DNA from 3 places in the Klebsiella grimontii genome. Region 1 is predicted to be linked to each of the others. Evidence: predicted binding sites of a transcription regulator. Region 1 holds the regulator's gene; each other region holds the start of a gene.
What was found. Region 1 encodes PhoB, which activates phosphate uptake and scavenging genes when phosphate is short. Its sites were predicted from a motif close to CTGTCATAAAACTGNCNNAT; they were not measured.

Region 1 (10,795 bases):
ATAAGTTTACATGTAAAGTCCTTTCTAATACTAAGGTAAAAGGGTTTGCAGATGGTGTGTAACGTTTATTTTACGGTTAACGTCAGGTAAGTTTGCGGTACCATTGTTTCTCTTTTCGCTTTCATTTATCCGCGGTACGCGGAACCAAGGGGTCTTCGGTAATGACACAGCTAATATTTCTTGTCGGGCCTCGCGGCTGCGGTAAAACGACCGTCGGTCACGCGCTGGCGAAAGTTCGCAGCTTTAAGTTCGCCGACACGGACCATGAGCTGCAGGAGCATGAGCAGCGCACGGTAGCGGCGATCGTCCAGCAGGAGGGCTGGGAACGCTTTCGTGCTCTGGAAACGCAGGCGTTAGAAAGAGTCGCGCAACCTGCAACCATCATCGCCACCGGCGGCGGCATTATACTCAGCGAATATAACCGTCAGTTTATGCGGGAAAATGGTGTCGTGATCTATCTTGAGGCTTCGGTTTCCGCGCTGATTGACCGTCTTGAAGCCTATCCGAAGGCTGAACAGCGCCCGACGCTGACCGGCAAGCCCATCCGCGAGGAAGTGGGTGAGGTGCTGGCGCAGAGGGAAGCGCTATATCGCGCGGCCGCGCATCATATTATTAACGCCACCGCGTCGCCGGATGAGGTCGTGGAACAGATTATGGCGACCGTCTGCGGTGTGAGCTATACCAGTTAAGACTTTGCCTGGGGAAAACGGATCGGCAGCGCCTATACTTTAAAGCTCTTAAGGTAAAAAAAGGAAACGCTATGCCGACCAGACCTCCATATCCAAGGGAAGCGCGTGTTGTCGCCGTTGAAAAAGGCCCGCAGGGCCAAACGGTCACCTGGTATGAACTGCGCGCTGACCATCCGACGCCAAACTCCCTCATCAGTGAACACCCTACTGAACAGGAAGCGTTGGACGCCAAACGGCGCTACGAAGATCCTGACAAGTCTTAATTCCCCCATTCATGTCCGGGATTGGCTCTGAAAAGATCGCTACCGGACATGCATCACATTTTTAATTTATTAACCGTACTAATGATTACCTAAGGTACGGATTTTCTGGTGCGTTTTTGACGCTTCTGGAATCTTTACATTCCACAATAGCCGTAACCTGCTACGCTTCTCGACGGTTGCTTTTGGTCACCAGGGGGCAGAAGTCGTCAATAGAAGCCTGTTTTGAAACAGCGGTTGTGAAAAGGTACATGATATGAGTAGTGCATCGATGGCAATTTTGACCATTGGGGTAGTACCGGTGGCGGAGATGTTACCGCTTTTAACTGAACATATCAGGGAAGAACAGATCGACCACATTAGCCTGTTAGGCAAAATGGCGCGCGAAGAGGTGATGCGGGACTACGGCATTGAGCCCGGCGATGAGATGCTATTGACCTTGCTTAACGACAATGAAATCGCGCAGGTCTCGCGGCAGAAGGTTGAACGTGTTTTACGTAGCGTCATTGCGATGCTCGATAAACAAGATTACGACCTGATATTACTCATGAGTACCCATCCCTTTCGTGGATTTACGGCGAATAATGCGATCCTGCTTGAGCCGCAAAGGATTATCCCGCCGCTGGTTGCCTCGATTGTCGACGGTCATCAGGTGGGGGTCATTGTGCCGGTTGAAGAGATTTTGCCGATGCAGCGGGATAAATGGCAGGTGTTAGAAAACACCCCGCTGTATGCCATCTCCAACCCGGTTAGCGGTAGTAAAGAGAATTTACTGTCTGCGGGCAGGGAGCTGATTGAGCAAGGCGCGGATGTACTGATGCTGGATTGTCTTTGCTACCACCAGCAGCATCGCGACATATTACAAAAGGCGCTGGATATCCCGGTTCTGTTGTCAAATGTGCTGGTTTCGCGACTGGCGGCAGAACTATTAGTTTAACCTGATGTAACACGTTAATTTTACGTGACAGGGGCAAGGAGCGCCCCCTATATTGTGCCTTCAACACAAGATCATAAGGGCGAGTTTATGCTTCAAAGCAATGAATACTTTGACGGAAAAGTAAAATCTATCGGCTTCACCAGCAGCAGCACCGGCCGTGCGAGCGTGGGCGTGATGGCGGAAGGGGAATATACCTTTGGCACCGCGCAGCCAGAAGAGATGACCGTAGTCAGCGGCGCGCTGAACGTACTTCTGCCGGGGGAAACCGAGTGGAAAGTCTACGCCGCCGGGGAAGTATTCAACGTACCGGGGAATAGCGAGTTTCATTTGCAGGTGGCTGAGCCGACGTCTTATCTTTGCCGCTACCTGTAACGTCAGCTTCCTTCCTGCGCTGGCAGGAAGGAATTCACCACCCGATTAGCGCTGCGCTTCGCCGCCTAACCCTTCCACCAGATTCTGAATCAGCGCGGCCAGTTCGCCGGTCATCAGAATAAAGTCCGCGTCAAAACGCTGAGCAAAATCTTCCCGGTCGATATCTTCATTCTGGTCCCGCAGTTCGTCGCAGAACTTCAGGCGTTTAATCGAACCATCATCGCACATCAGGAACTGAATGCGCTGCTGCCAGTCGAGCGCCAGCTTGGTCACGACCTTACCGGCTTCAATGTGTACGGCGATCTCGTCGCTGACCAGATCCTGTTTTTTCGCGCGGATCACGCCGCCGTCTTCCAGCATCGCTTTTAGCTCAGCTTCGTCCAGCAGCTGGAAGCCCTGAGCAACGGCACCGGAGCGCACCCACTCGGTGAGCGTCAGTTCGATCGGGGTTTCCAGCGCTAGCGGGACTACCGGCAGCGAGCCGAGGGTTTTACGCAGCAGCGCCAGGGTATCTTCCGCTTTTTTGGCGCTCGCGCAGTCCACCATGATCAATCCGTTGACGGTATCGATCCACATCATGGTCTGGCTGAAGCGGCTGAAGGCGCGCGGCAGCAAAGAGTGCAGGACTTCATCTTTCAGCGAATCTTTTTCGGTCTTTTTCAGCTTGCGGCCCTGCTCGGCTTCCAGCTTGAAGATCTTTGCTTCCAGCGCCTGTTTGATCACCGGAGACGGCAGGATCTTCTCTTCTTTACGCGCGCAGATAACGATCTGGCCGTTTGACGTATGCGTCAACGCGTCGCTGTGCGATCCCATCGGCGGTACCCAACCGGTTTTGGCCATATCCTGGCTGCCGCAAGGGGTAAAGGTCAGCTCGGCCAGCTGTTTTTCCATCTCCTCGGCGCGCAGGGAAATGTCGCGGCTGAGACGATAAACCATTAAATTTTTGAACCACAGCATGATAATTTCCACGGCTTAGTCGTTAAATCCAGCGGGCATGATAGCGAATTGTCGCTATGCTTGCATTGTTAATCGGGGGAGGAATTCACAGTGCGCATTGGCATTGATTTAGGCGGAACCAAAACGGAAGTCATCGCGCTGAGCGACCAGGGAGAGCAGCTATTTCGTCATCGCCTGCCTACGCCGGGGGGCGATTATCGCCAGACGATAGAGACGATTGCCTCGCTGGTAGAGATGGCCGAGCAGGCCACCGGGCAGAGCGGCACGGTCGGCATCGGCATCCCCGGGTCGATTTCGCCCTATACCGGCGTGGTAAAAAACGCTAACTCAACCTGGCTTAACGGTCAGCCGTTTGATAAAGATCTGAGCCAGCGTCTGCAACGGGAAGTGCGTCTGGCCAACGATGCCAACTGCCTCGCGGTGTCGGAAGCGGTAGACGGCGCGGCGGCCGGGGCGCAAACGGTATTTGCGGTGATTATCGGCACCGGCTGCGGTTCAGGGGTGGCGCTCAACGGTCGCGCCCATATTGGCGGCAACGGTACGGCGGGCGAGTGGGGGCATAATCCGCTGCCGTGGATGGATGAAGACGAACTACGCTATCGCGCTGAAGTGCCGTGCTACTGCGGCAAGCAGGGCTGCATTGAAACCTTTATCTCCGGCACCGGCTTTGCGACCGATTACCGTCGGTTGAGCGGGCATCCGCTGAAAGGCAGCGAGATTATGCAGCGCGTCGGCGAGCGGGATCCTGTGGCGGAACTGGCGCTGAGCCGCTATGAGACGCGGCTGGCGAAGTCGTTGGCGCACGTGATTAACATCCTCGACCCGGACGTTATTGTGCTTGGCGGGGGAATGAGCAACGTTGACCGACTGTATCAGACGGTGCCGAATCTGCTGAAACCGTGGGTCTTTGGCGGCGAATGCGAGACGCCGATTCGCAAAGCGGCGCATGGCGATTCCAGCGGCGTACGCGGCGCCGCCTGGTTATGGCCGCTGTAATCATCAACCCGCTGCGCGGCCTCAACGGCGCAGCGGGTTACCGCTCCGGGATCTCCTCAAGAGCAGAGTAAATCGCCAGCCCTCGTTTTTTGCCTTCCTCAATATCCAGGTCCGCTCCCCGGGATTCGCCCGGCATACGCAAAATAGCGTCGCAGCGGCTAATTAAACGGTGAGCGACGGGGTAGAGATACTCTTCGCTAATCGCATCGCCAATTGTTTTGGAGCCCGCCGCTTTAGCGACGGGTAACGCCAGCCATTCGCCGACCACGGGAATATGCCCTTTCTGGTAAACGCGTAGCGCAACCTGGGCCATATTGTGCAGATTAGCCTCGATAAGTTCCGCGCGATTGTTGGTGCCGCTGCGTACCGGGCCGGCGATCAAAATAAGTAAACTTTGCATATTTATGACCTTCTTGATGCGTGAATGGGAATGCTATTGAAGGCTTCCTTCCCGTTGTCCGTTCCGTCATAGACTATTTTTATGCATGAATTTGCACGAAAGCAAATGAAAACGACCTTTGATAAGCTGATAGATAAAATATCATGCATATTCGTGCATAATCAAGATCAATCGTGAATGGGATGGCAATGAGTACTACGCCGGGCCGTTGGAAGCGCGTCATTTCTCAGGGTGCGGCGATCTCTCCCCGCGGGGAGAGATCTTCAGGGAAGGAGTGGAGGGGGAGAATTACTCAACGGCGAAAGCTTTATCGAGGCGGCTATAGCCCAGCCCGTTGATTTTTTTAACTTTAATTTGCACAGGGATGCGCTCTTTCATCGCTTCGACGTGGCTGATGACACCGATAATTTTGCCGCTGGCGTTAAGCGCGTCCAGCGCGTCCAGCGCGGTATCCAGGGTTTCGCTGTCCAGCGTGCCGAAACCCTCGTCGAGAAACAGCGAGTCTATCCGCGTTTTATGGCTGACCAGGTCGGAGAGCGCCAGCGCCAGGGCCAGGCTGACGAGGAAGCTCTCGCCGCCGGAAAGGGTCCGTGTATCGCGCACCGCGTCCGCCTGCCAGGTATCGACCACCTCCAGCTCCAGCGCATCGCTGGCTTTGCGTTGCAGCAGATAGCGGCCGTGCAGGCGGTTAAGCTGGTGGTTGGCCAGCCATACCAGGTTATCCAGCGTCAGGCCTTGCGCAAACTTACGGAATTTGTCGCCCTCTCGGGAGCCGATAAGCGAGTTCAGCCACCCCCAGTCTTCCACTTCCTGGGCCGCGCGTTCCATCTGCAGGCGTAACAACTGCTGGCGCTGCTGGTTTTCGGCATTCTGCTTCAGCTGCTGGCGAATCTCTCCCTGGCGGGCGCTGTTTTCCCGCAGCAGCGAGGTCAGCTGCTGAAGCTTGTCTTGTAGCTCTTCAGGTGGCTGGCCGATGTCCGCGTCCGCCGGCGGCTGCTGGCTATGGTTCACCAGCGCCTCGCGGGCCCGCAGCGCCAGCGCCTGATTCTGCTGGAGCGCGTTTTCCAGCGTCTGCTTCAGGCGTTCAAGGCGCTGGCGCGTCTCTTCATCAAGCAGCGCGGCGAGAAACGCCTGCCGATCGGCGAACGGGCTGGCGGCCAGCGCCGCGCTGAACTGCGCTTCGCTCTCTTTCAGCTGTGCCTGCTGCTGGCTCTCCTGCTGCCCCAGGGTTTGCCACTGGCTCTGGAGCGAGAGGCAGTCGTCATGCACCTGGCGCCAGCTGTCCAGCGGCGCGGGTTCCGCCGCTAAGTCCGTTTCCGGCAAAGCCTCCAGTAGCGGAGCCAGCTGTTGGATCTGTTCCTGCAGGGCGAGCCGTTCATTCTGTTTGGCCTGCCAGCCGCGGGTCTCTTCTTCCCGCTGCGCCAGCCAGCCGGCGGCCTGCCCGACAGCCGGTAAGTCCAGCGCAAATGCGCTCAGCTCCGCCGCCAGCGCAGCGCTGCGCTGCTGTTGTTCCCGCTGTAGCTGCTGGAGCTGCTGCTGGCACTCCTGCTGCTGAGCCTGCCAGGCCAGACGCTGCTGATGCTGATACAGCCGCTGTTCATGCTCCTGCTGCGCGTTTAGCCAGCCCGGAATATCATCCTTTGGCGTCAGGTCAATATTTAATCCGGCGATGGTCTCCTGCCAGCGTGATGTAAGCGCTTGCTCCTGCTGCAGAAGCGATGCTTTCTCGGCGGCCTCTTTTTGCTGCTGCTTGATCAGAGCGTCAAGCTCGCCGCGCGCCAGCGCTCCGGCCTCCGCCAGCTGCTTAACTTCGCGCTCCAGCGCATCGCGCCGCGCCTGGTTTACGCCGGGAACCAGCGCCTGATATTCGGCGACGGCCGGATGCTGCGCGGAACCGCAAAGCGGGCAGGGGGAGCCGGGCTGCAGGCGAGCACGTTCGGTCTCAAGACCGGCAATACGGGCTTCCATTTCGCAGAGGGCTTTCACATCGCTGAACTGCTGATGCTTTTCTTTATAGGCCTGACGGCGCTGAGCCAGCGTGGCTTCCAGCCGCTCCTGCTCCTGCTTACTGGCCTGCCCGGCGGCATCAAGCTGCAATAGCCGCTGGGCCAGCGGCTGCAGCTGACCATGCAGCGCAGCGAGCTGCTGACGCAGAGCGCGGGCCGCAGCGTGCTGCGCGAGCCCGGCGCTAACCTGTTCGGCATCCAGCGTCAGCCCGGCGGGCGGCAGTTCGCCCAGCCTGCGGTGGGTTTCCGCCAGGCGTAGTTGTACCGCGGATTGCTGCTGCGTATCGCGAGCCTGCTGCTGGAAAGCGGCACGCCAGCCGGCCAGCGCGTTGCCCCACAGCTGAAAGCGGTCATGCTCTTTAAGCCATACGGACAGCGTTTGCTGACGGCTGTGAAGTTGCTCATACTGCTGCCGGGCGGCGAGGCGAATACCCGCCCGCAGCCGCAATCGGTCATGTAAGCGAGTATTTACTTCTTCTCTCTGGCGGCGGGTTTGCGCCAGCGCGGCGGTTTGCTCCAGCTGACGCGTCCACTGCGGGCGCAAGCGCTCCGCGGGCTGCGCATTCAGCAGCGCGCTAAGCTGCGGCTGGGCCTGCTCCAGCGCAGATTGCGCTTCGCGTAGCGCGGTTTGAGCCCGCAGATCTTCTGCCGTCAGCTCTTCACGGCGTATCTGCCACTGACGGGCGTTTTGCAACCGGGTTTGTTCGCTAACTTGCTGTTTTTCGTCGGAAGTAAGCGCTTGCAAACTTTGCTGGAGCGCCTGCTGTTGCTCCTCGCTCAGCAGCAGGACGCCGGAGGCCTGCGCCTGGATTTTTTCCAGCTCGACGCGGGCCTGCTTATGTTTTTCAAAGACCTGGGCGGAAATCTGGCCGTAAATTTCGGTCCCGGTGAGCTCTTCCAGCAGCTCGGCGCGCTCCTTCGGTTTGGCGTTGAGGAAGGCGGCGAACTGCCCCTGCGACAGCAGCATTGAGCGGGTGAAGCGGCCATAGTCCAGGCCGGTGAGCGAGGCGGTCAGTTCCAGCTTATCTTTGACCTTATCGGCGAGGATTTTGCCGTCCTCGCAGCGCGCCAGCTCGACGCGCGGAACCTGTAAATTGCCGTCCGGCTGGTTTCGCGCCCGGTTCTGGCTCCAGAAGGCGCGGTAGGCGATGCCTTTGACTTCGAACTCCACTTCCGCCAGACATTCGGCGGTGTCGCGGGTCATCAGATCGTTTTGCGATTGCGACACGCTGCTCAGGCGCGGCGTTTCGTGATAAAGCGCGAGGCAGATAGCGTCCAGCAGGGTGGTCTTGCCGGCGCCGGTTGGCCCGGTAATCGCGAACAGTCCGTTGCTGGCAAAGGGCTCAGCGGAGAAATCGATTTTCCATTCGCCTTTGAGTGAGTTGAGGTTTTTCAGGCGTAAGCTGAGAATTTTCACAGGCGATCCTCACCGTTGAGACTATGCAGCGTTTCATTAAAGAGCTGTTCCAGGCGCTGCTGCTGCGCCTCTTCCAGGGTTTCCAGCGCCAGACGGCGGGCGAAAACGTCCTCCACCTGCAGTTCGCTGAGGGTGACTCGCTGAACGCCCGCCAGAATGCGATCGCGCTGGCTGCGGCTGCGGCGCACCAGCAGCACCTCTACCGGCAGTGTTTCGGTCTGGGCCTGGATTTTCCGTTGGATATCATGCATATATTCATCGCTGGTGATTTCGATATCTAGCCATGCCGCGGGCTGCTGGTCGTTATTCTGCCATTGGTTCAACTGGGCGCTAACGCTGGCGAAATCGCCCTTTAAGACCGCCAGAGGTTGGGTGATGGGCACGATCAGCGGCGTGACGTCCGTCAGGCGGCCAGCGCTAAAGGTCACCAGATTGACGCTTTTGCTTTTCCCTGTTTCGTCAAAGCTCAGCGCAATCGGGGAGCCGCTGTAGCGAATATGCTCGCAGCCGCCGACCACCTGCGCCCGGTGAATATGGCCGAGCGCGATATAGTCGGCGGGCGGAAAGCGGTTCGCCGGGAAGGCGTCGAGGGTACCGATATAAATTTCGCGAACTGCGTCGCTTTTGCTGGCGCCGACGGTGGTTAAATGGCCGCTGGCGATAATCGGCAGCGCCCGGTCGCCGCGCAGTTCGCAGGCCTGCTGGTACTGCTGCTGGTAGTAGTCGCTGATGGCGTTGAGCAACTGCTGCTGCTTCTCGCCGCTGGAGTGCCCGGCCTGGCTGGTCACTAGTTCACGCGGACGCAGGAACGGTACCGGGCAAAAAACCGCCCCCGGCGTACCGTCGCGCAGCGGCAGAATAAAGGGCGCGTGGCCGGCATTGGCCACCACCGTGGTTTTCAGGAACGCAAGAATGTCGCGCGACTCGTTTAGGGTGGCGACCGAATCGTGGTTTCCCGCCAGCACCACCAGCCGACAGCCGGTCTGCTGCAGCTGAACGACAAAGCGGTTATACAGCTCGCGCGCGTAGCTCGGCGGCGAGCCGGTATCAAAAATATCGCCCGCGACAATAATGGCGTCAACATCATGCTCCTGCGCGCTGGCCAGCAGCCAGTCGAGAAACGCCTGATGTTCGGCGGCGCGACTTTTGCTGTAAAAATTTTGCCCAAGATGCCAGTCAGAGGTGTGAAGGATGCGCATAGTTGTTCCATAGCGAAAAAGCGTAAGCGGCATTATATACCCGTCATACTTCAAGTTGCTTATGTGTTGGCTACGCGCGCTCACCTCAACCATCTGGTTACCTGTGCTTGTGGGGCTGACGCTAAGCCACGTGAATTATTGAGGGAATAACGCCGCTCTTCGGTGAGTTAAGTCCGTGTCACAATGCGAAATCCGCGTTCATCTGGCGGTCATTTTTTTCATAAATCTGTCATAAATCTGACGCATAATGGCCGCGCACTTCTATACTGATGGCTAAAAAATACAGGGTAAATAATGGCGAGAAGAATTCTGGTCGTTGAAGATGAAGCTCCAATCCGCGAAATGGTTTGCTTTGTTCTGGAGCAAAACGGCTTTCAGCCCGTCGAGGCGGAAGATTTTGACAGCGCGGTCAATCAGCTCAATGAACCCTGGCCTGATTTAATCCTCCTTGACTGGATGCTGCCGGGTGGGTCGGGTCTGCAGTTTATTAAACAGCTCAAGCGAGAAGCGATGACCCGTGACATTCCGGTGGTGATGCTGACCGCCCGCGGCGAAGAGGAAGATCGCGTCCGCGGCCTGGAGACCGGTGCGGATGATTACATCACCAAGCCGTTTTCCCCGAAAGAGCTGGTGGCGCGGATTAAAGCCGTGATGCGGCGCATTTCGCCGATGGCGGTGGAAGAGGTGATTGAAATGCAGGGGCTGAGCCTCGACCCTTCTTCGCATCGCGTGATGACCGGCGAAAATCCGCTGGATATGGGGCCGACGGAATTTAAATTATTACACTTCTTCATGACGCACCCGGAGCGGGTCTATAGCCGCGAACAGCTGCTGAATCACGTCTGGGGCACCAACGTATATGTAGAAGACAGAACGGTAGACGTGCATATTCGCCGTCTGCGCAAAGCGCTGGAACATAGCGGCCATGACCGGATGGTACAAACGGTTCGCGGTACGGGATATCGTTTCTCCGCCCGTTTCTGAATGCTGACAGGAGTGTGAACCGTGCTGGAACGGCTGTCATGGAAAAGGCTGGCGCTTGAGCTTTTCTTATGTTGTATCCCGGCCCTGATCCTCGGGGCGTTTTTAGGTCATCTGCCGTGGTTTTTATTGGCGGCAGTGACCGGTCTTCTTATCTGGCATTTCTGGAATCTGATGCGCCTGTCGTGGTGGCTGTGGGTCGACCGCAGCATGACGCCGCCGCCGGGTAGCGGCAGCTGGGAACCCCTGCTGTACGGTCTGCACCAGATGCAGATGCGTAATAAAAAGCGCCGCCGTGAGCTGGGAAGCCTGATTAAGCGCTTTCGCAGCGGGGCGGAGTCCCTGCCGGACGCGGTGGTGCTGACCACCGAAGAAGGCGCGATGTTCTGGTGTAACGGCCTGGCCCAGCAGATCCTTAATCTGCGCTGGCCCGACGATAACGGGCAGAATATCCTCAACCTCCTGCGCTATCCTGAATTTGCTAATTACATGAAATACCGCGACTTTTCCAAGCCGCTCAATCTGGTGCTGAATAATGGCCGCCATCTGGAAATTCGCATGATGCCCTATAGCGACAAACA
Region 2 (10,795 bases), 2.5 Mb from region 1:
CCGGTGTTCGCCACCAGCCGCTCCAGCGGAAAGCGTTTACTGAGTACGTTTCGGTAATATTCTATGCGCCCGGTCACCTGCAGATCGCTACGGTGAATCATCTCCTGACGCATGGCGTGATATAAGTATCCGCCAGCGGCGCTGACCACCAGCGCTGCAACCAGGGCAAACAGAACGGCGCTTCGCAACGTCAGCGATGTCGCCTGCCAACGGCGAGCCAGCACGTTCATCAACGAACCTCGCAAACGTAGCCGATGCCGCGGACGGTATGAATAAGTTTGATATCGAACGGCCGGTCGATTTTGGCGCGCAGGCGTTTGATCGCCACATCCACCACGTTGGTGTCGCTGTCGAAATTCATATCCCATACCTGCGAGGCGATCATGGTGCGCGACAGCACCTCTCCTTCACGCCGGACCAGCAGATGCAGCAGCATAAACTCTTTGTTGGTCAGCGGTATCACGGTGTCCTGACGGGTGGCTCTGCGCCGCAGCACATCAATATGCAGGTCGGCAATTTCATAGCGATCGGATTCCCGTACGGTTCCGCGGCGCAACAGCGTACGCAACCTGAGCACCAGTTCGGTAAAGGAGAAAGGTTTGACCAGGTAATCGTCCGCCCCCAGCTCCAGGCCATGAATACGGTCCTGCACCTCGTCGCGGGCGGTAAGAAACAGTATCGGCACATCGCTTTTCTTGCGTAAAACATCAATAATCTGCCAGCCGTCAAGCCCGGGCAGCATGACGTCGAGCACTATCGCATCGTAACCATACTCCAGCGCCCGAAATAAGCCGTCGGTACCGTCGCGCGCCAAATCAACGCCGTATCCGGCCTCCGTTAACCCCTTTTTCAGGTAATTACCGGTCCCGATATCATCTTCCACCACTAATATGCGCATGCTTACCACCTCTTCACGTCTGCGGACAGATTAACAGTTTCTGCGCCGCGGCTTGATGACATTAATGTCATCAAACGGACATGGTGTTGTCCCGATCCCCTGGCCATGCTTAACCGGCAAACCATCACAGGAGAATGTCATGCATACACGCCATCGTATTGCCGGTTTACTGTTGTCTACCCTGATGCTCTGCAGCGGCATAGCCACTGCGGCGCAGACGCCGGCTAAAGCTATCACGCCGCTGCGCGGCACCATCGATCAGGTCTCGGATACCGCTCTGCAAATCAGCAACCGTCAAGGGGAAAAGGTCGACGTAAAGCTCAACGACAAAACGCAGGTTTTTAGCGTCGCCAAAGGTTCGATCGACGATATCAAGCCGGACAGCTTTATCGGCACCGCAGCGGTCCCCCAGGCCGACGGTAGCCTGAAGGCGCTGGAAGTACACGTGTTTGCCGCCAGCCTCCGCGGCACGGGCGAAGGGCATTCTCCGTGGGAGTCCGCGGACGGTAAAATCAACACCATGACCAACGGCACCATCGGCAAGCTGGTAAACGCCAACGGCCGCACGCTAACCGTTAAATACGGCGATCGGCAAAAAAACGTCATCGTCCCTGACGATACGCCGGTAGTGACCATCAATCCCGGCGATCGCGGCCTGCTGAAGCCCGGTACGCATATCGTGCTGTTCTCCGCCACTAACGATAAAGGCGAACGCGTCGCCACCCGCATTTCCGCCGGAAAAGACGGCACCGTACCGCCGATGTAATCCAGGAGACGTGCATGAAAACCAACGCGTCGCGGCCAGTACATCGCTGGCCGGTCAGGCTCACCCACTGGGTGAATCTGGTCGCCATGATCGGTATGTTCATGAGCGGCTGGGAAATCTACAACGCTTCGCCGCTGTTCGACTTCCGCTTTCCGCCCTCCCTCACCCTGGGCGGCTGGCTGGGCGGCGCGATTGGCTGGCACCTGGCGGTCATGTGGCTGCTGGTCGTTAACGCTGTTTGCTACCTGCTGTGGAGTCTGTTCAGCGGCCATCTACGCCGCGACCTGCTGCCGCTACGTCTGGCCGCGCTCCGGCAGGATATCTGGCTGACCTTAACGCTGCGGCTGAACCACCGCCTCGGCCATTACAATGCGATTCAAAAGCTTATGTACCTCGGCGTTATGGCGCTCGGCCTGCTGCTGGTGCTCTCCGGGCTGGCTATCTGGAAACCGGTACAGCTCTACTGGCTGGTGGCGCTGTTTGGCGGTTTTCCTGTCGCGCGCTATGTCCACTTCTGCGCCATGGCGGGCATCGGACTGTTCGTCGTTATCCATGTGCTGATGGTGTTAATCGTACCTTCCACCCTGTGGGCCATGCTGTCAGGAGGCAAACATGAAGGGTAAAGCGCCAACCCGCCGGGCGCCCGCGCTCGAGCCGGATCAGAAAAAACAGCTGGTAAATGTGCAGCGCCGATTACTCCTGCGATCCGGGCTGACGCTGGGAGGCGTGGCGATGCTGACCGGATGCAACATGCAGGATGGCGATCAAGTCGACAAAGTGCTGTGGGCTATGTCGCGCTGGAACGATCGGGTCCAGTCCTGGCTGTTCAGCGGCCAGCGCCTGGCCCAGACTTACCGTCCGGATCAAATTACCCACCCCTTTCCGTTTAACGCTTTTTATCCGCAATATAACGCGCCGGAAGTCGATCTGTTCGACTATCGTCTGGAAGTCTCCGGTAAGGTGGAGAAAAAAGCGCCGTGGACGCTGGAACAGCTACAGCGTCTGCCGCAACAGAGCCAGATCACCCGGCTGATCTGCATTGAAGGCTGGAGCGCAATTGGTCAATGGGGCGGCGTACCGCTAAAGCTATTCCTGCAACATGTCGGCGCCGACCTCAACGCGCGCTATGTCGGCTTTAAGTGCGCAGATCGCTATTATTCCAGTATTGATATGGCCACCGCGCTGCACCCGCAAACCATTTTGGCGCTGGATTTTGCCGGTAAGTCGCTGCCGGCGGAGTATGGTTTTCCGCTACGACTGCGGGTGCCGACCAAGCTGGGGTTCAAAAACGCCAAGCATATCGCCGCCATTTTCGTCAGCGATACCAACCCCGGCGGCTACTGGGAGGATCAGGGCTATAACTGGTTTAGCGGTATTTAGCGCCCGCGCTGCGCCGGTAAAACGGAACCGGGCAGCGTTAATGGCGCGGGATGGCGACCGGACGACAAAACCGAAGAGGCATCAGGCGTATCGACAAGACAAAAGCGCGTTATAAGGTCGGTTTTTAAGCCAGATTATTTTCACTCGCCTTTTCAAATTCTATTGCTGGAGAATATTTTTATTCATCGACATCACCCATGTTATGAATGTTCTCAGGGTATCCCGCCTCCGGGCGGGAGCGATGGTTTCCGTCTCGCGGATGTTTCTTTTCCAGCGCGTCAGTTTGTTGACCCCATGCAGCAACCTCCTCATCAAGCCAGGCCTTAAACAGAACGGCTTCGGTTTTCTGTTCAGCGGCCTGCGACGACACCAGCCAGTAAGGCCACGGATATGGGGCGGTGAAAGGCGTAAGCTGGACCAGTTCGCCTCTGCAGAGCGCCTTCTGGACTAACGAGCGGCGTTCCAGCGCGATACCTTTACCAAGCCGGACGGCCTCCAGAACCAGGTTCGAGTCGTTGATGCACAAACCGCCGGGCACAATCTCTCTTTCAAGTCCCGCATTAACGCACCATGTTTTCCACGACTCCATCGAGAAGATAATTTTACTCTTCGCTATCTCTGATGGTGTTCGGGGAAGCGCGCCGTCGTTATAGGATGGCGCGGCCACGACGATAAGCTCATCGGCGAAAAGATAATGGCTTTCCATTCCGTCCCAGTCGCCTTTGCCCATTCGGATCGCCATATCAATCCCTTCCTGCTGCATGTTGGCGATCGCCAGACTCGCCTGTATGCGCAGCGAGATATGGGGATATGTCGCCCGAAACCGCTCCAGTCGCGGCACTAACCAGTGACTACCAAAGGAGGGTACCATCGCCAGCGTCAGCTCCTGCCTTCTCGGTTTGACCTGCACCAGCCGGGTGGCATCAGCGATATGATGCAACGCCTCGCGGACCTGTAAGGCATAGAGCCGCCCGTCTTCATTAATCTGCACGCCGCGACCGTGACGGATAAACAGCTTTAAGCCGACCATCTCCTCCAGCACTTTAATCTGCTGGCTGATGGCTGAATGCGTAACGTGAAGTTCTTTTGCCGCCAGCGTCACGCTGCCAAGCCGGGCCACGGCTTCAAAACTACGTAAACTGGCAATAGGTGGAAAATCCGACATGCTTCACTCCCGCAGCTTAACTCAATATACGTGACCAACAACCTGTCAGTAATACTAACCCGATCCGTTAGATACCGATGATATTCGCTATGCACAATTTATTGTAATGTCTGTTCACCACCGGTGATGAAGCGTTAACCCGCCGCTACTGAGTCCCCATTCGTATTAATGAATTGAGTTGCGTCATTTCACAGAGACAGGAAAACAGGAATCATGATTAAACTTATCGGCATGATGGATTCGCCTTATGTCAGGCGCGTGGCGATTTCTCTTGAACTCTACGGCGTCGAGTTTGAAAGTCACCCGCTGTCGGTATTCAGCAGCTTTGACGCGTTTTCCCGCATCAATCCCGCGGTAAAAGCGCCGACGCTTTTGCTGGATAACGGAATTCGCCTGATGGACTCGTCGCTGATACTGGCCTATTTTGAAGGCCAGGCCTCCCCGGCGCGCAAGCTGCTGCCGGTCGATCCACTGGCGCAGGCAAGCGATCTGCAAACGCTGGGCTTTATTCTCGCCGCGGGTGAAAAGGCGGTGCAGAACGTGTATGAACACAACCTGCGCCCGGCGGAAAAGCAGCATAATCCGTGGATAGAGCGCATCACGATTCAGCTGCTGGCGGCCTGCAGGGAGTGGAATACCCTGCTGGAAAACCGTCCGGCGGCCGCGGTCCCCGATCAGGTGGCAGTAACGAGTACGGTAATCTGGACATTTATTCAGTCGATGATCCCCCACGTGGTTCATGCGGGAGACTTTAATCATATTCAATCCGCTGCTGAATTATATGAAGCCCATAGCGCATTTAAAAAACATCCCTTTGGTTAAGCTCAAAGAGATGAAGCTAAATACCCAACATGAATCTCCACGACGACCAATAGCGCCCGGCACCCGCGGGCGCGCAGAAACCGTTCAGCGTGGCGGAAAAGGTTAAAATCCGCTACCTGCCGGCATAGCTGAATGCCCAATCGCCACCGGCATACCGGAGCGGCGTTCAAGCGCTTGCTCCGCGCGATTCACATCCACGCCCTCCCCCTTCACAAAGGCCTGAAGCGCCGGCGTGACCGGGAGCGGCACCTTACGGTCCGATTCATACTCCGCGCGGTTGCGCGACAACGGTTCGTGGACTTCAACCCAGCGGCTGCCGTCCGGCTCGACGGTATATTTCACCGGCTGATCGATGATTTGCACGCGCGTTCCGACCGGAACGGTATCAAACAGGTATTTGATATCGTCGTTACGCAGGCGGATGCAGCCCTGGCTCACGCGCAGGCCGATACCGAAATTGGCGTTGGTACCATGAATCGCGTAGAGCCTGCCGATGTAAATCGCATACAGCCCCATTGGGTTATCCGGCCCGGCCGGCACAAACGCGGGCAGGCTTTCGCCCCGACTGGCGTATTCACGACGGGTATTGGCGGTTGGCGTCCAGGTTGGCGCCTCTTGCTTACGCTCCACAGCGGTGACCCAGTTACGCGGGGTTTCGCGTCCTGCCTGACCAATGCCAATCGGCAGAACATCAACGGTTGTGCCTTCAGGTGGATAGTAGTAGAGACGCATTTCTGCAACGTTGATCACAATGCCCTGGCGTACCGTGGCGGGCAGAATAAGCTGCTGCGGCACCACCAGCGTGGAACCCGATTTCGGCAGGTATACGTCGACGCCGGGGTTGGCCTCAAGCATGTTGCTCAGACCCTGGCCGTACTGAGCGGCGAAGGCCTCCAGCGGCTGGGTATTATGTTGCGGAATAGTGATGGTCAGCGGACTGCCCACCAGGCGGCTTCCTTCCGGCGGCAACGGGTAGCTCACCGCCAGAGCGCTCTGGCTGGTGAGGATCATAATAAGAGAACAAAGCAGTTTCACACGCCGCACAATTTCCCTTCCTTTGTGGCGATAATCGTGAATAAATTATAGCTTCGTTTGCTATCTCATATCTGATTTATCATCCTGCTAAATCTGATAATCAATCGCCGCTTCTTCCGGCTCCATCGCCTGGCGTTTAATTTCCTCCAGCGACAGCCCAGCGTTGCACAGTTCAATAAAGCGCCAGACGTAGTTTCGCTGCAGCTGCCCGCGCTTCAGGCCCAGCCAGACGGTATTGGCGTCAAACAAATGGCGGGTATCGAGACGCGTAAAGGTATCAGACTCGCGCGCGTCGCCTGACTGTTCCGCTACCAGCCCAACTCCCAGCCCCAGTTCGACGTAAGTTTTGATGACGTCGGAGTCCTGAGCGCTTAATACGATATCCGGCATCAGTCCTTTACGGTTAAAGGCTTCGTCAATACGCGAGCGGCCGGTAATTCCCTGACGATAGGTAATGAGCGGCCAGCGGGCGATGGCATCGAGGGTTAACGGCGTCACCTGGGTCAGCGGGTGATCTTTGGGGACCAGCAGGCTGTGGTGCCAGCGGAACCAGGGAAAAGCCACCAGCGTCGGATCGTTGCTCAGACGCTCGCTGGCGATACCAATATCCGCGCCGCCGTTGTGCAGCAGCGCTTCAATTTCCTGCGGCGTCCCCTGAACTAACTCAAGACGCACGTCGGAAAAGAGTTCACGGAAGGCTTTAATCACCGGCGGCAGGCTATAGCGCGCCTGGGTATGGGTGGTGGCGATGGTTAAGACGCCGGAGGCATCGTTAGTAAACAGGTCAGCCAGGCGGCGAACGTTGCTGGCTTCATTAAGAATACGCTCGGCAATCAGCAGTAACGCTTTGCCCGGCTCCGTCATCCCCAGCAGACGTTTGCCGCGGCGGATAAAGATTTCGATCCCCAGTTCTTCTTCCAGTTCACGAATATGACGGCTGACGCCCGATTGCGATGTATAGAGCATATTGGCGACTTCCGTCAGGTTGTAATCCTGACGGGCCGCTTCACGAATAATTTTGAGTTGCTGGAAGTTCACCCTTTCCTCCGGGCTATCAGACATAACATAGGCGCTATTGTTAAAGTCTGTTGTCCCTGCTAACAAATAATAAAAACCAGCAACTTATTCCATCCAGGAATATAGCCTAACTGACTAACAATAATTCACGGTTTTCCAGCGACGGGCGACTCACCAGCGACATCAAAATTTCCTTCACCGCCTGCGCCTGCGGTGACAGGCTGCCGCGAGCCGACATATTGAGTGACAGCGACAGGCTCATTGACGGCGTGCTGATGCGCGCCATCCAGCCATTAGCCGCGCCGCACAGCGAACGGGCGGCGGATTCCGGGAGTACGGTGACGCCCATGCCGCTGGCAATGGCCGCCGTCAGGGTGGTGATGGATTCAATTTCGCCGATAATTTTTGCCGACAGGCGACGCAGGGTGAAAGCTTCGGTGACCCGCGCGCGGACGGCGCTATAATCGCGCGGCAGGAACAGATTCATCTCCGCAACCGCCGTCAAATCCACGCTCTGCCCCGGACAATCCCGGGTGCCGACCAGGTAGAGATCTTCTTTCAGCAGCGGCTGGCTGACGATCCCGGCGACCGGCGAGCGTTCGTAGAGCACGGCCATATCCAGCTGACCGTCGATAAGCTTGTCGTTGAGGATCGTTCCGCTGCTTTCCTGCAAATAGACCATCACTTCCGGCAGCTCATTACGCACCGTTTGCAGCAGCGGCATGGTAATGGCCGAAGCCGCCGTCCCCGGCGCCAGACCGATTGACACCTGGCCGCTTAGCGTCTGACCGACGTTGTTGACCGCCAGTTGCGCCTGCTCGCACTGGCGCAGGATAGTGCGAGCGTGGGTGTAAAGGATCTTGCCCGCTTCGGTCGGCGTGACGCCGCGCTTGGTGCGGATCAACAGCTGCTGGTCCAGCTCGCCTTCCAGGGTCGCAACCTGTTGGCTTAACGCCGGTTGTGCGATGTGCAAGACTTCAGCGGCCTGGGTCAGACTGCCGATATCGACGATTTTCACGAAATACTTCAGTCGTCTTAAGTTCATTTTGCCTCCTGTAAGGAACACCAGTACCAACACTGGCCGTTTAGATACAGAAGGTTTTGCAATTTGCTTGCCAGCTTTTTACCACAGACGCAAATGCCGCTGCAGGCCGCGTAATAAGGGATACTGATAGCAAACTGCGATTTTGTTGCCCGGTAAGCGGATTGCGGTATGCCCCATTAGGGGTATAAATGCACTGCAACGGTGCACCCGGCCGGCCAATGCCGGAAAAACAGGCACACTGTTGAAATTGTCAGCAAACGAACAAGCGCAGGTGATTCAGGCTTTGACAAGGGGGATGGTCATCGTTAATATGCGCCCCGTTCACACGATTCCTCTGTAGTTCAGTCGGTAGAACGGCGGACTGTTAATCCGTATGTCACTGGTTCGAGTCCAGTCAGAGGAGCCAAATTTAAGAAGCCTGCTTTCGAGCGGGCTTTTTGCTTTTCCACTCTCTCATGGCAGCCGTACCGCCTTCTTTAATACCCCCAAATGCGTTCTGCAACGGCGTCTCCTCCAGGCGATAGCAGAGAAAAAACGCCCTGGCACATTAATATCCATTCATTACACTGACAAACGAGGGTGAAGACAGGCTGCGAACGAACCCCATGCTTTTCAGCCCGTGTATCTTAATATCACGCTCCGAATCCCAGCCCGGCTATAAAAGACTTTTGCATCATCGCCTCAATTATACTGCCGGCCATCGCTTCAGCACGGCAGTTTGGGTTCCGTAGTCAATCCGTCATCGCTTCTGAATAAATACGATGCTATTTTCCCCCGCAGAATTAGCGTTCTGATGCGAGCGGAAAAGGTATACTCGGGTCACCTCTATAGGGCTCTTCAGAAGCTCTTAAAAATTTTTGCTGCACTAAGATAGAAAATCCCACGCCTTTAACAAGGAATATTCCCTAAGAAAATTCCAATACAAAGAGCAGGGCTATTGTTGAGGCTTTAATGATAACCTCTCCCTATCATCTTTGCTTTATAAAAAACTACAAATAAATATAATAACAAAATTTAACACCAATAAAAAATATAAATACAAACAAAAACACCACACAAAAACAGCTTAATGGCCGTTATATCTTTTAGAGCGTCAGCGACATGTCTCATTGAGGCGGGCAATGTTAGATTACCCTCAATTCGCTGAATGGTGTTATTAACGCTGAGTTAAAGGTCAACCCAAGGATGAGATCGCGTTCAGATATGAATCTATCAACTAATATTTTATCTAAGGATAAATATTTTACTCTGGGCCTGATTGAATTGCTTGGAGAAGAGTTTATTGACAATTTCTTTTTGATTATAGATTTGGACTCTAACGACCTTCCCGGTGCGGAGTGGATTTATTTTTCGAATAAAAACATTGTCGCCTTTGCATCCAGCGACTTAGCGTTCTATAAGTCCGAACTCTTTGGCAAAGTAACGGTACTAGACAAAAAGAGTAACACCAGAAGTATTCTGAATTTCTTTTTAAAGAAAGAAACTGCAGGAAATTATCATACTAAGTTCCAGCTGAGTCTGCGTGAAAAGCAGATATTAAGCATGTTGAGCAGAGGGGAAAGCAACCAGGAGATCGCAGAAGAGTTTGGCGTGAAACTTAAGACTATTTATACCCACCGTCGCAACCTGATGAATAAATTAGGCTGTAAAAATAGGATTACGTTTCAAAATTTATTTTTCAACAATAAATGTCTTTTTAAGTGAAGCATCGCTTCAGGATTATTCATAAACAGGAGTTTTACCATGAACAAATTAGCCGTTATCGTTTTTTCAGCACTGTCCCTGAGCGCTACTGCAGCCCTGGCAGCCGATCCCGTTACGGTGAACGGCGGCACGGTACATTTTAAAGGTGAAGTGGTGAATGCGGCCTGCGCAGTGGATGCCGGTTCTCTCGATCAGACCGTTCAGTTAGGCCAGGTTCGTTCAGCGAAACTCGCCACCGCAGGCAGCACCAGCTCTCCCGTGGGCTTCAACATCCAGCTGAATGATTGCGATATCACCGTTTCCGAGAAGGCCGCCATTGCTTTTGCTGGCACGGCGATTAACAGTACCAACCCAACCGTTCTGGCCCTGCAGGGTTCTGCCGCGGGCGGCGCGACTAACGTCGGCGTACAGATCCTTGACCGTACCGGTACCCCGCTGGCGCTGGATGGCGCGACTTTCGGCGCGCAAACCACCCTCAGCAATGGTACCAACGTCATCCCGTTCCAGGCTCGCTACTTTGCGACCGGTGTCGCGACTGCCGGTACTGCTAACGCGGACGCCACCTTTAAAGTGCAATACGAGTAATTTCTTCATCAGGCAAGGAGGCGCATCGGGCCAGGATGGCCCGTTATCCAAATAAGACTGGGGTGATAACGATGCAAAAGATGAAGTCGGGTCTGTTGATATTTTTGCTACCACCGCTGGCGCTGGCCGGTAACTGGGAGGTGATGTTGCCCGGCGGGAACATGCGCTTCCAGGGGATCGTCATTGCCGAGTCCTGCCGCGTTGAAGCGGGAGACCGGCAGATGACGGTCAAGATGGGGCAAATCAGCAGCAATCGGTTTCATTCGGCCGGGGAAGACACCAATCCCGTCCCTTTCGATATTCACCTACAGGAGTGCAGTACCGCCGTGAGCCAGCGCGTTGGCGTGGCGTTTCACGGCGTCGCCGATGGTAAAAATC
Region 3 (10,795 bases), 1.2 Mb from region 1:
TTTCCCGCTACTGGTTTGAGTCGCTGGCAGGGGTACCGTGCGATGTCGAAATTGCCTCCGAGTTCCGCTACCGCAAATCGGCCGTGCGTCGTAATAGCCTGATGATCACCCTCTCTCAGTCAGGCGAAACGGCAGATACGCTGGCCGGTCTGCGCCTGTCGAAAGAGCTGGGCTATCTGGGCTCGCTGGCGATTTGTAATGTGCCTGGTTCCTCTCTGGTGCGTGAATCCGATCTGGCGATGATGACCAACGCCGGAACGGAAATCGGCGTCGCCTCGACCAAAGCCTTCACTACGCAGCTGACCGTTCTGCTGATGCTGGTGGCGAAACTGGCGCGCCTCAAAGGCCAGGACGCCGCTATCGAACACGAGATCGTGCATGGCCTGCAGGCGCTGCCGAGCCGCATTGAGCAGGTGCTTTCGCAGGATAAGCGTATCGAAGCGCTGGCTGAGAATTTCTCTGACAAACACCACGCGCTGTTCCTTGGACGCGGCGATCAGTATCCCATCGCCCTCGAAGGGGCGCTGAAGCTGAAAGAGATCTCCTATATTCACGCAGAAGCCTATGCTGCCGGTGAGCTGAAGCATGGTCCACTGGCGCTGATTGACGCTGAGATGCCGGTAGTGGTGGTGGCGCCGAACAACGAACTGCTGGAAAAACTGAAATCCAACATTGAAGAAGTTCGCGCCCGCGGCGGCCAGCTGTACGTCTTTGCTGACGGCGATGCGGGTTTCACCAGCAGCGACAATATGCACATCATCGAGATGCCGCACGTTGAAGAGGTTATCGCGCCAATCTTCTACACCGTACCGCTGCAGCTGCTGGCGTATCACGTCGCGCTGATCAAAGGGACTGACGTCGACCAGCCGCGTAACCTGGCGAAATCAGTTACCGTGGAATAACGGTTTTTACATCGTGACAGGGCTGCCGTCCGGCAGCCCTTTTTATTTGCGGCGAACGGCGAGATCCCACCCGCTTTATGACAGTCTGTCATTTTTGAGACGCTTTTTTGCCGTCATAAAAATAAAATTTTTCGGCAATCTTTTCCTCATTATCTTTATTAACAATATGATTTGTATTGTTTTTATTTAGCGTGAAATCCCGCCTTTTCGCCTGTCATAAAACTGTAATAATTCGTACATTTTACTGTCACCTGTTTGTCCTATTTTGCTCACCATAGCTTCGAAACAATGGTTTACGAATCCAGCAGGAGACATTATGAACGTTATGCGTACCACCGTCGCAACAGTTGTCGCCGCGACCTTATCGATGAGCGCTTTCTCTGTTTTTGCAGCAGCAAGCCTGACTGGCGCAGGCGCAACTTTCCCCGCGCCGGTGTATGCCAAGTGGGCAGATACCTATAACAAAGAAACGGGTAATAAAGTTAATTACCAGGGTATCGGCTCCTCTGGCGGCGTAAAACAAATTACGGCCAACACCGTAGACTTTGGCGCTTCTGATGCCCCTCTGGCTGACGATAAACTGGCTCAGGAAGGTCTGTTCCAGTTCCCGACCGTTATCGGCGGCGTGGTGCTGGCGATTAACCTGCCTGGCGTGAAATCCGGCGAGCTGGTGCTTGATGGTAAAACGCTGGGTGATATCTACCTTGGCAAAATCAAAAAATGGGATGATGCAGCGATTGCTAAGCTCAACCCGGGCATGAAGCTGCCTTCTCAGAATATCGCCGTTGTTCGTCGTGCCGATGGTTCCGGTACTTCCTTCGTTTTCACCAGCTATCTGGCGAAGGTGAACGAAGAGTGGAAATCTAAAATCGGCGCGGGTTCAACCGTAAACTGGCCGACCGGACTGGGCGGTAAGGGCAACGACGGCATCGCCGCGTTTGTTCAGCGTCTGCCGGGTTCTATCGGCTACGTCGAATATGCCTACGCAAAACAGAATAACCTCGCTTACACCAAACTGCTGTCCGCCGATGGCAAGCCGGTGAGCCCGACTGAAGATAACTTCGCTAACGCGGCGAAAGAAATCGACTGGAGCAAATCCTTTGCACAGGATCTGACTAACCAGAAAGGCGACAACGCATGGCCGATTACCTCGACCACCTTCATTCTGGTTCACAAGGCTTCCAACAAGCCAGAGCAGACCGCTGAAGTGCTGAAGTTCTTCGACTGGGCGTATAAAAACGGCGGTAAAGAGGCTAACGCGCTGGATTATGCAACCCTGCCGGAAAGCGTGGTTGAGCAGGTTCGCGCGGCATGGAAGACCAACGTCAAGGATAGCAGCGGTAAAGCGCTGTACTAATACCCGTCATACTTCGAGCTACAGGCGCGTTGGCAGCGCTTGCCTGCAGCTCGAATTATTTAGGGTATGGCATTACCTTTGTCAGAAAGATCAGTAAACTACGATTTTTTCTGGCCCGAAACTGAAGAGTAACTTATGGCTGCAACCAAGCCGGCATTTAACCCTCCGGGGAAAAAGGGTGACATAATTTTCAGCGTGCTGGTAAAACTGGCGGCGCTGATTGTGCTATTGATGCTTGGCGGCATCATCGTCTCCCTTATCATCTCGTCCTGGCCAAGCATTGAGAAATTCGGCTTTGCCTTTCTGTGGACCAAAGAGTGGGATGCGCCGAACCAGATTTTCGGTGCCCTGGTGCCTATTTACGGAACGCTGGTCACCTCATTTATCGCGCTGCTGATCGCCGTGCCGGTGAGCTTCGGTATCGCGCTGTTTTTGACCGAACTGTCACCCGCCTGGCTCAAGCGCCCGCTGGGTATCGCCATTGAGCTGCTGGCCGCGATTCCCAGTATCGTATACGGCATGTGGGGTCTGTTTATTTTCGCCCCGCTGTTTGCGACCTACTTCCAGGAGCCTGTTGGCAACGTTCTCTCGACCATTCCGTTCGTTGGCGCGCTCTTTGCGGGCCCGGCATTTGGTATCGGTATTCTGGCGGCAGGCGTGATTCTGGCCATCATGATCATCCCTTATATCGCGGCCGTTATGCGTGACGTCTTTGAACAGACGCCGGTGATGATGAAAGAGTCGGCATACGGTATCGGCTGTACAACGTGGGAAGTTATCTGGCGTATCGTTCTGCCCTTTACCAAAAACGGCGTTATCGGCGGAGTGATGCTCGGACTGGGGCGCGCGCTGGGGGAAACCATGGCGGTGACCTTTATTATCGGCAACACCTACCAGCTTGATAGCGTTTCATTATATATGCCAGGCAACAGCATCACCTCCGCGCTGGCCAATGAGTTTGCCGAGGCGGAAACCGGGCTGCACGTTGCCGCATTGATGGAGCTGGGCCTGATTCTCTTCGTTATTACCTTTATTGTTCTTGCCGCATCGAAGTTTATGATTATGCGTCTGGCTAAGAACGAGGGGGCACGCTAATGGCGACGATTGAACTACAAACCACCGCGGAGCTGGCGGAGTCTCGCCGCAAAATGCAGGCAAAACGCCGCATGAAAAACCGCCTCGCCCTGACGCTATCGATGGCGACCATGGCGTTTGGCCTGTTCTGGCTTATCTGGATCCTGATGTCCACCGTTACCCGCGGCATCGACGGCATGAGCCTGGCGCTGTTTACCGAAATGACCCCGCCGCCAAATACGGCGGGCGGCGGTCTGGCAAACGCCCTGGCAGGTAGCGGATTGTTGATTCTGTGGTCGACGGTTATCGGTACCCCTCTGGGCATTCTGGCGGGGATTTATCTGGCGGAATATGGCCGTAAATCCTGGCTGGCGGAAGTGATTCGGTTTATTAACGATATCCTGCTTTCCGCGCCGTCGATTGTCGTCGGTCTGTTTGTGTACACCATCGTCGTTGCGCAAATGCAGCACTTTTCCGGCTGGGCGGGCGTGATTGCGCTGGCGTTGCTGCAGGTGCCTATCGTTATTCGTACCACTGAAAACATGCTGAAGCTGGTTCCGGACAGCCTGCGCGAGGCGGCTTATGCGCTGGGTACGCCGAAGTGGCGCATGATTTCTGCGATCACCCTGAAGGCATCGGTATCGGGCATTATGACCGGTATCCTGCTGGCCATCGCCCGTATCGCCGGGGAAACGGCGCCGCTGCTGTTTACCGCGCTCTCCAATCAGTTCTGGAGCACCGATATGATGCAGCCGATCGCTAACCTGCCGGTAACGATTTTCAAATTTGCCATGAGTCCGTTTGCGGAGTGGCAGCAACTGGCATGGGCCGGGGTCTTGATTATCACCCTGTGCGTATTGCTGCTGAACATTCTGGCGCGCGTTATTTTCGCGAAGAATAAACACGGTTAATTTTTGCGGCGCGGCGAAACGCGGCGCCGAATGAGGAAGAGAACGAGATGAGTATGGTGAATACGACCCCGGGTAAACTTTCAGTACGTAATCTGAACTTCTACTACGGAAAATTCCATGCCCTGAAAAACATCAACCTGGATATCACCAAAAACCAGGTTACGGCGTTTATCGGTCCGTCAGGCTGCGGTAAATCCACGCTGCTGCGTACGTTCAACAAAATGTTTGAGCTGTACCCGGAGCAGCGCGCGGAAGGCGAAATTCTGCTGGATGGCGATAATATTCTCACCAACACCCAGGATATCGCCCTGCTGCGCGCCAAAGTGGGGATGGTGTTCCAGAAGCCGACGCCGTTCCCGATGTCGATTTATGACAACATCGCCTTTGGTGTACGCCTGTTTGAGAAACTCTCCCGCGCGGATATGGACGAGCGAGTGCAGTGGGCTTTGACCAAAGCCGCATTGTGGAATGAAACCAAAGATAAACTGCATCAGAGCGGATATTCTCTCTCCGGTGGTCAGCAGCAGCGTCTGTGCATCGCGCGTGGTATCGCTATTCGTCCGGAAGTCTTACTGCTGGATGAGCCCTGCTCGGCGCTGGACCCGATCTCTACCGGGCGTATTGAAGAGCTGATTACCGAACTGAAACAGGATTACACCGTCGTTATCGTGACCCACAACATGCAGCAGGCCGCGCGTTGTTCCGACCATACGGCATTTATGTATCTTGGTGAGCTGATTGAATTCAGCAACACGGACGATCTGTTTACCAAGCCCGCTAAGAAGCAAACTGAAGATTACATTACTGGCCGCTACGGTTGATTGCCCTTCTGCTTTCAGGCTCTAACCTATTGGGCAATCAGGAGATACTATGGATAACCTAAATCTTAACAAACATATTTCCGGCCAGTTCAACGCCGAACTGGAGTACATCCGCACCCAGGTCATGACCATGGGTGGGCTGGTGGAACAGCAGCTTTCTGATGCGATCACCGCGATGCATAACCAGGACAGCGAGCTGGCGAAGCGCGTTATCGACGGCGATAAGCAGGTCAATATGATGGAAGTCGCGATCGATGAAGCCTGCGTACGCATCATCGCCAAGCGTCAGCCAACCGCCAGCGACCTGCGCCTGGTGATGGCGATTATCAAAACCATCGCCGAGCTGGAACGTATCGGCGACGTCGCGGATAAAATCTGCCGCACCGCGCTGGAAAAATTCTCCCAGCAGCATCAGCCGCTGCTGGTAAGCCTGGAATCGCTGGGGCGCCATACCGTGCAGATGCTGCACGATGTACTGGATGCCTTTGCGCGTATGGACCTTGATGAAGCCGTGCGTATTTATCGCGAAGATAAGAAAGTTGACCAGGAATATGAAGGCATCGTACGTCAGTTGATGACCTATATGATGGAAGATTCGCGCACTATTCCAAGCGTGTTGACCGCGCTGTTCTGCGCCCGCTCGATTGAGCGTATCGGCGATCGTTGCCAGAATATCTGTGAATATATTTTCTACTTCGTCAAAGGTCAGGATTTCCGTCACGTTGGCGGTGACGAGCTGGATAAACTGCTGGCGGGAAAAGATCCCAAAGAGTAATAAATCACAGAGACTAATTCTGATAAAAGGACATATCAGAATTAGTTATGATATATGTTTAAGTTATTTTTTCATTAACAATAACGGTGCGATTGTCGTCACAAATAACAATTTCACTAATTGTGGTTTTATTTTTATAGCGTAACAATACGGTTTATCAATCGGGTGACTTGTCGTTACAAGGCCCGAATGGAAACGGCGGATTGTTACTGCGTAAGCAGGCAAAACCTGACATCACCTTTAATCTGGTGATGTCAGGTTTTTTTTTGCCAAATAATCCACCCGCAGTAGATGAATGGGGTTGTTACCGCCGTGCGGGCAAAACCTGAAGAAAATCGCCTCTGTTTTATGCAGGGAGTTTTCTTCAGGTTTTTTTATGCGATGAAAGAATGTCTGAGGATAAACCATGCCTTCGCGCTGGTCGTTATTTTTCACGATATTCAGCTGCGCTCATTTTATATAAAGGGACCTTATGTTTAAAAGAAATCTGATTACATCTGCCATTATTATTATGGCACCGATCGCTTATTCCTCCCATGCTATGGCGGCATCGTTGACGGTTGAACAGCGCCTTGAGCTTCTGGAAAAGGCGCTTAAGGATACGCAGTCCGAACTTAAAAAATATAAAGATGAAGAGAAAGCCAGAAATCAAATCTGGGTCGCCAATACGCAGCCGGGCGGAAATAAAACGAGCGCGGCTCGGCAGGCCGTAAGCTCGCCAGCGCCGGCCCGCGCCGCCCAAAAACCGGCGGCGGTGCTGGTGAAAAATGAACAACCCGCGGCTAACGGCGAGTCTATCTATAGCTCCATGACGATGAAGGATTTCAGTCAGTTCGTGAAGGATGAAATTGGCTTCAGCTATAACGGCTATTACCGTTCCGGTTGGGGAACCGCTTCTCATGGATCGCCAAAATCGTGGGCGATTGGTTCGCTTGGCCGCTTTGGTAACGAATACTCTGGCTGGTTTGATTTACAGCTTAAGCAGCGGGTCTATCAGGAAGGCAATAAGCGTGTTGATGCGATCGTGATGTTAGACGGTAACGTCGGGCAGCAGTATTCCAGCGGCTGGTTCGGGGATAACGCTGGCGGCGAGAACTATATGCAGTTCTCTGATATGTACGTCAATACCAAAGGTTTCCTGCCGTTTGCGCCGGAAGCGGATTTCTGGGTCGGCAAGCACGGCGCGCCGAAAATTGAAATCCAGATGCTGGACTGGAAAACGCAGAGAACCGATGCCGCAGCAGGCGTTGGCCTTGAAAACTGGAAGGTGGGCGCGGGTAAGTTTGATATTGCGCTGGTACGCGAGGACGTTGATGATTACAACCGTACGTTGACCAAAAGCCAGCAACTTAACACCAATACCATTGATATCCGCTATAAAGAAATCCCTCTCTGGGATAAAGCCTCATTAATGGTGACCGGCCGCTATGTCGCGGCAAATCAGAGCTCATCAGAAAAATATAATGAAGGTAATAATGGGTATTATGAATGGAAAGATACCTGGATGGCGGGAACGTCGTTAACGCAGAAATTCGATAACGGCGGGTTTAACGAGTTTTCATTCCTGCTGGCGAACAACTCTATCGCCAGTAGCTTCTCGCGCTATGCGGGATCCAGTCCGTATACCACCTTTAACGGCAGATACTATGGCGATCATACCAACGGCACCGCCGTTCGTTTGACCTCCCAGGGGGAAACCTATCTGAGTGATAACATCATTATGGCTGACGCCATCGTTTACTCCTTTGGTAATGATATCTACAGCTACGAGACTGGCGCGCACTCCGATTTCGAATCTATTCGCGCCGTCGTTCGTCCGGCCTGGATCTGGGATAAATATAACCAGACCGGCGTCGAACTGGGCTATTTCAAACAGCAGAACAAAGATATCACCGGCAAGAAATATAACGAATCCGGTTACAAAACCACCCTCTTCCATACCTTTAAAGTGAATACCAGTATGCTGACCTCACGCCCGGAAATTCGTTTCTATGCGACTTATATTAAAGCGAAGGATATCGACCTGGATAAGGCCGCTAACAGCAACACCAGCAGCATTTTTGAAGATGGTAAGAACGATCAGTTTGCCGTTGGCGCCCAGGCTGAAATCTGGTGGTAAGGCTGGCAATGGCCAGGACAAAATTCTAAAGAGGAATAACGATGAAACGACATGCTATTTACTTCGCTCTGGCGCTGGCGGGCGCAGCGTTTACCGCTCATGCTGCGCCGTTTCCGGCCACGCCGAGCGCGGCGATCCCGGTCAGCCAGTATATTACACAGGTTAACGGCGATAAGAGTATTACCTTCCGCCTGTTTGCCCCGGACGCAAAACGGGTATCCGTGGTGACGGGGGCAACGCCGGACACCTTCGTCTCCCACGATATGGCCAAAGATGAACAGGGGATCTGGACATGGAAAAGTGAAGCTCTGGCGCCCAACCTCTACGAATACTATTTTGATGTCGACGGATTCCGTTCAGTCGATACCGGTAGCCGCTATCAGAAACCCCAGCGTCAGGTGAATACCAGCCTGATTCTGGTACCCGGCAGCATTCTTGACGATCGCGCGGTGGCTCATGGGGAACTACGCACCTTGACCTACCACTCAAAGGCGCTGAATTCTGAACGCCGTGCCTACGTGTGGACGCCGCCGGGCTATACCGGTACCGGCGAGCCGTTGCCGGTGCTCTATTTCTATCACGGTTTTGGCGACAGCGGCCTGTCGGCCATCGATCAGGGGCGTATCCCGCAAATCATGGATAACCTGTTGGCGGAAGGCAAAATCAAGCCCATGCTGGTGGTGGTGCCGGATACCGAAACCGATATTCCTGAAGCGGTTGCGGAAAACTTCCCGCCGCAGGAACGGCGTAAAACCTTCTATCCACTGAATGCGAAAGCGGCGGATAAAGAGCTGATGAACGATATTATTCCGCTGATTGATGCCCGCTTTAATGTGCGGAAAGACGCGGATGGCCGGGCGCTTGCCGGGCTGTCGCAGGGCGGTTATCAGGCGCTGGTCTCGGGAATGAACCATCTGGAGAGCTTCGGCTGGCTGGCGACCTTCAGCGGCGTAACGACAACCACGGTGCCGGATGCCGGCGTCGAGGCGCAGCTAAAAAACCCGCAGGCGATCAATAAGCAGCTGCGTAATTTCACCGTCGTCGTGGGTGAGAAAGACGCGGTCACCGGTAAAGATATCGCCGGACTGAAAGCGGAGCTGGAGAAGCAGAACATCAAATTTGACTACCACGAGTTTCCGGGCCTGAACCACGAAATGGACGTCTGGCGCCCAGCCTACGCCGAGTTCGTGCAGAAGCTGTTCAAATAAAATCAAGGAGCCAGATCCCTGGCTCCCTGTCTTCATTATATTCAGGGAGATAACATGAAGTTAATCGTGACGGAAGATTATGCCGAGATGAGCCTGGTCGCCAGCCATCATGTTTTAGGCTACATCACCGCGCCGCGGAGGATGAATCTGGCGGTAACGGCAGGCAGTACGCCGAAGAAAATGTATGAACATCTGACGGCAGCGATTAAAGGCAAGTCCTTCTATTCTCAGGCCCATTATTACAATTTTGATGAGATCCCGTTCCGCGGACAGGATCGCGAAGGGGTGACCATTTCCAATCTGCGCAGCCTGTTTTTCACTCCCGCTCAGATCCCGGAAGAGAATATCCACAAGCTTAGCCATGCAAACTTTATCCATCACGACCAGCGGTTACAGGAGGAGGGGGGCCTGGATCTGGTGGTGATGGGTCTCGGCGCTGACGGCCATTTTTGCGGTAACTTACCGAATACCACGCGGTTCCACGATGCGACGGTGAAAGTCCCTATCGTCGGGGATTTGGTGGATCTCGTCGCGCATGGCGAAATGGACGGCGACTTCTCCGCGGTGCCGGATAGCTACGTCACGATGGGGCCGAAAAGCGTTATGGCGGCGAAAAATTTGCTGCTGATCGTCAGCGGAGCGGCAAAAGCGCAGGCGCTAAAGCAGGTGATTGAAGGCGAAGTCAGCGAGCGGGTTCCGGCTTCGGTGCTGAAACTGCATCCTTCCCTGGTGATTGTGGCTGATAAAGCAGCGGCTGCGGAATTGACTAAAGCGCAGTCCTTCTCAGCGTAGCGCAGGCGGGTCGCTCCGGGGTTGCGCTACGCTGCGGCTTTTTATCGGGTAATATGCCAGCCGCGCGCTTTCCACAGTTCCGGCAGCGCTTCCAGACGGGTAAACGTCGTCACTTTCGGATGGTCGATGGGCTTGTTGTGCGGATCGGCGCAGAAGTAGAACACCTCCATGCCTGCCGCGATCCCCGACTGCGCGCCTGCGCTGGAGTCGTCGACCAGAATGCAGTTCTCTACGTTAACATTCATCGCTTTTGCAGCATGCAGCATCAGTGCCGGATCGGGCTTCCAGCGCTGGATATCGTAGCCGCTATACAGACGCTCGGGGAAATGGCGCAGCATGCCTGTTTTACCGAGAGAGTGCTGCATTTTGCTGACCGGGCCGTTGGAGACCACGCACATCGGCACGTTGACCGCGTCCAGCAGCGCCTGTGCGCCAGAAATGACTTCCAGTTCAGTATCAAACAGGCGCGCGACTTCATCGCGGTAAACCGGCTCAAGGGTCGCCTTATCCAGATTAACGCCGTACTCCGCGTTAATGGTATCGATAATCTCGTACAGCTTTACGCCTTTGAAGCGCTTAAAAATCTCTTCTAAATCCAGCGTAATGCCGAATTCCCTGAACATGTGAACGTAGGCGCGGGAGCAGATCACCTCGCTGTCGACCAGCGTGCCGTCACAGTCGAAAAATACTGCTTCTGGTTGGGTCATGTCGTTTCCATTTTAATAAGTTAACGTTTTCGTCATGCTGATTGGTGAGACGCAATCGTTGCCGTATAAGCAAAATCAATGAAAAAAAGTATCTCACAACCGCCCCTATTGTCGCATTTTGGTATAGGA

Region 2: a site for PhoB is predicted at 963-982, ahead of ACE3MN_RS09375 (heavy metal response regulator transcription factor). Genes of this name have one in related genera too.
Region 3: a site for PhoB is predicted at 1,114-1,133, ahead of pstS (phosphate ABC transporter substrate-binding protein PstS). Genes of this name have one in related genera too.

What each region holds. Positions count from the first base shown of each region.
Region 1 is NZ_CP169721.1:4,444,236-4,455,030, reverse strand. Features, by position in the region: gene aroL (shikimate kinase AroL) at 162-689, shown strand; gene ACE3MN_RS20895 (YaiA family protein) at 761-952, shown strand; gene ACE3MN_RS20890 (AroM family protein) at 1,206-1,886, shown strand; gene ppnP (pyrimidine/purine nucleoside phosphorylase) at 1,974-2,258, shown strand; gene rdgC (recombination-associated protein RdgC) at 2,304-3,215, opposite strand; gene mak (fructokinase) at 3,306-4,211, shown strand; gene ACE3MN_RS20870 (NUDIX hydrolase) at 4,249-4,611, opposite strand; gene sbcC (exonuclease subunit SbcC) at 4,900-8,034, opposite strand; gene sbcD (exonuclease subunit SbcD) at 8,031-9,233, opposite strand; gene phoB (phosphate response regulator transcription factor PhoB) at 9,528-10,217, shown strand; gene phoR (phosphate regulon sensor histidine kinase PhoR) at 10,239-10,795, shown strand, end outside.
Region 2 is NZ_CP169721.1:1,973,582-1,984,376, reverse strand. Features, by position in the region: gene ACE3MN_RS09380 (heavy metal sensor histidine kinase) at 1-230, opposite strand, end outside; gene ACE3MN_RS09375 (heavy metal response regulator transcription factor) at 230-898, opposite strand; gene ACE3MN_RS09370 (hypothetical protein) at 1,038-1,664, shown strand; gene ACE3MN_RS09365 (cytochrome b/b6 domain-containing protein) at 1,679-2,287, shown strand; gene ACE3MN_RS09360 (molybdopterin-dependent oxidoreductase) at 2,277-3,044, shown strand; gene ACE3MN_RS09355 (LysR substrate-binding domain-containing protein) at 3,223-4,209, opposite strand; gene ACE3MN_RS09350 (glutathione S-transferase family protein) at 4,423-5,031, shown strand; gene ldtA (L,D-transpeptidase) at 5,134-6,042, opposite strand; gene cbl (HTH-type transcriptional regulator Cbl) at 6,154-7,104, opposite strand; gene nac (nitrogen assimilation transcriptional regulator NAC) at 7,211-8,128, opposite strand; tRNA gene ACE3MN_RS09330 (tRNA-Asn) at 8,459-8,534, shown strand; gene ACE3MN_RS09325 (helix-turn-helix domain-containing protein) at 9,332-9,832, shown strand; gene fimA (type 1 fimbrial major subunit FimA) at 9,872-10,417, shown strand; gene ACE3MN_RS09315 (fimbrial protein) at 10,489-10,795, shown strand, end outside.
Region 3 is NZ_CP169721.1:5,692,801-5,703,595, forward strand. Features, by position in the region: gene glmS (glutamine--fructose-6-phosphate transaminase (isomerizing)) at 1-902, shown strand, start outside; gene pstS (phosphate ABC transporter substrate-binding protein PstS) at 1,219-2,259, shown strand; gene pstC (phosphate ABC transporter permease PstC) at 2,395-3,354, shown strand; gene pstA (phosphate ABC transporter permease PstA) at 3,354-4,244, shown strand; gene pstB (phosphate ABC transporter ATP-binding protein PstB) at 4,292-5,065, shown strand; gene phoU (phosphate signaling complex protein PhoU) at 5,115-5,840, shown strand; gene ACE3MN_RS26685 (hypothetical protein) at 6,081-6,275, opposite strand; gene ACE3MN_RS26690 (carbohydrate porin) at 6,313-7,959, shown strand; gene ACE3MN_RS26695 (esterase) at 8,001-9,167, shown strand; gene ACE3MN_RS26700 (glucosamine-6-phosphate deaminase) at 9,222-9,959, shown strand; gene yieH (6-phosphogluconate phosphatase) at 10,001-10,666, opposite strand.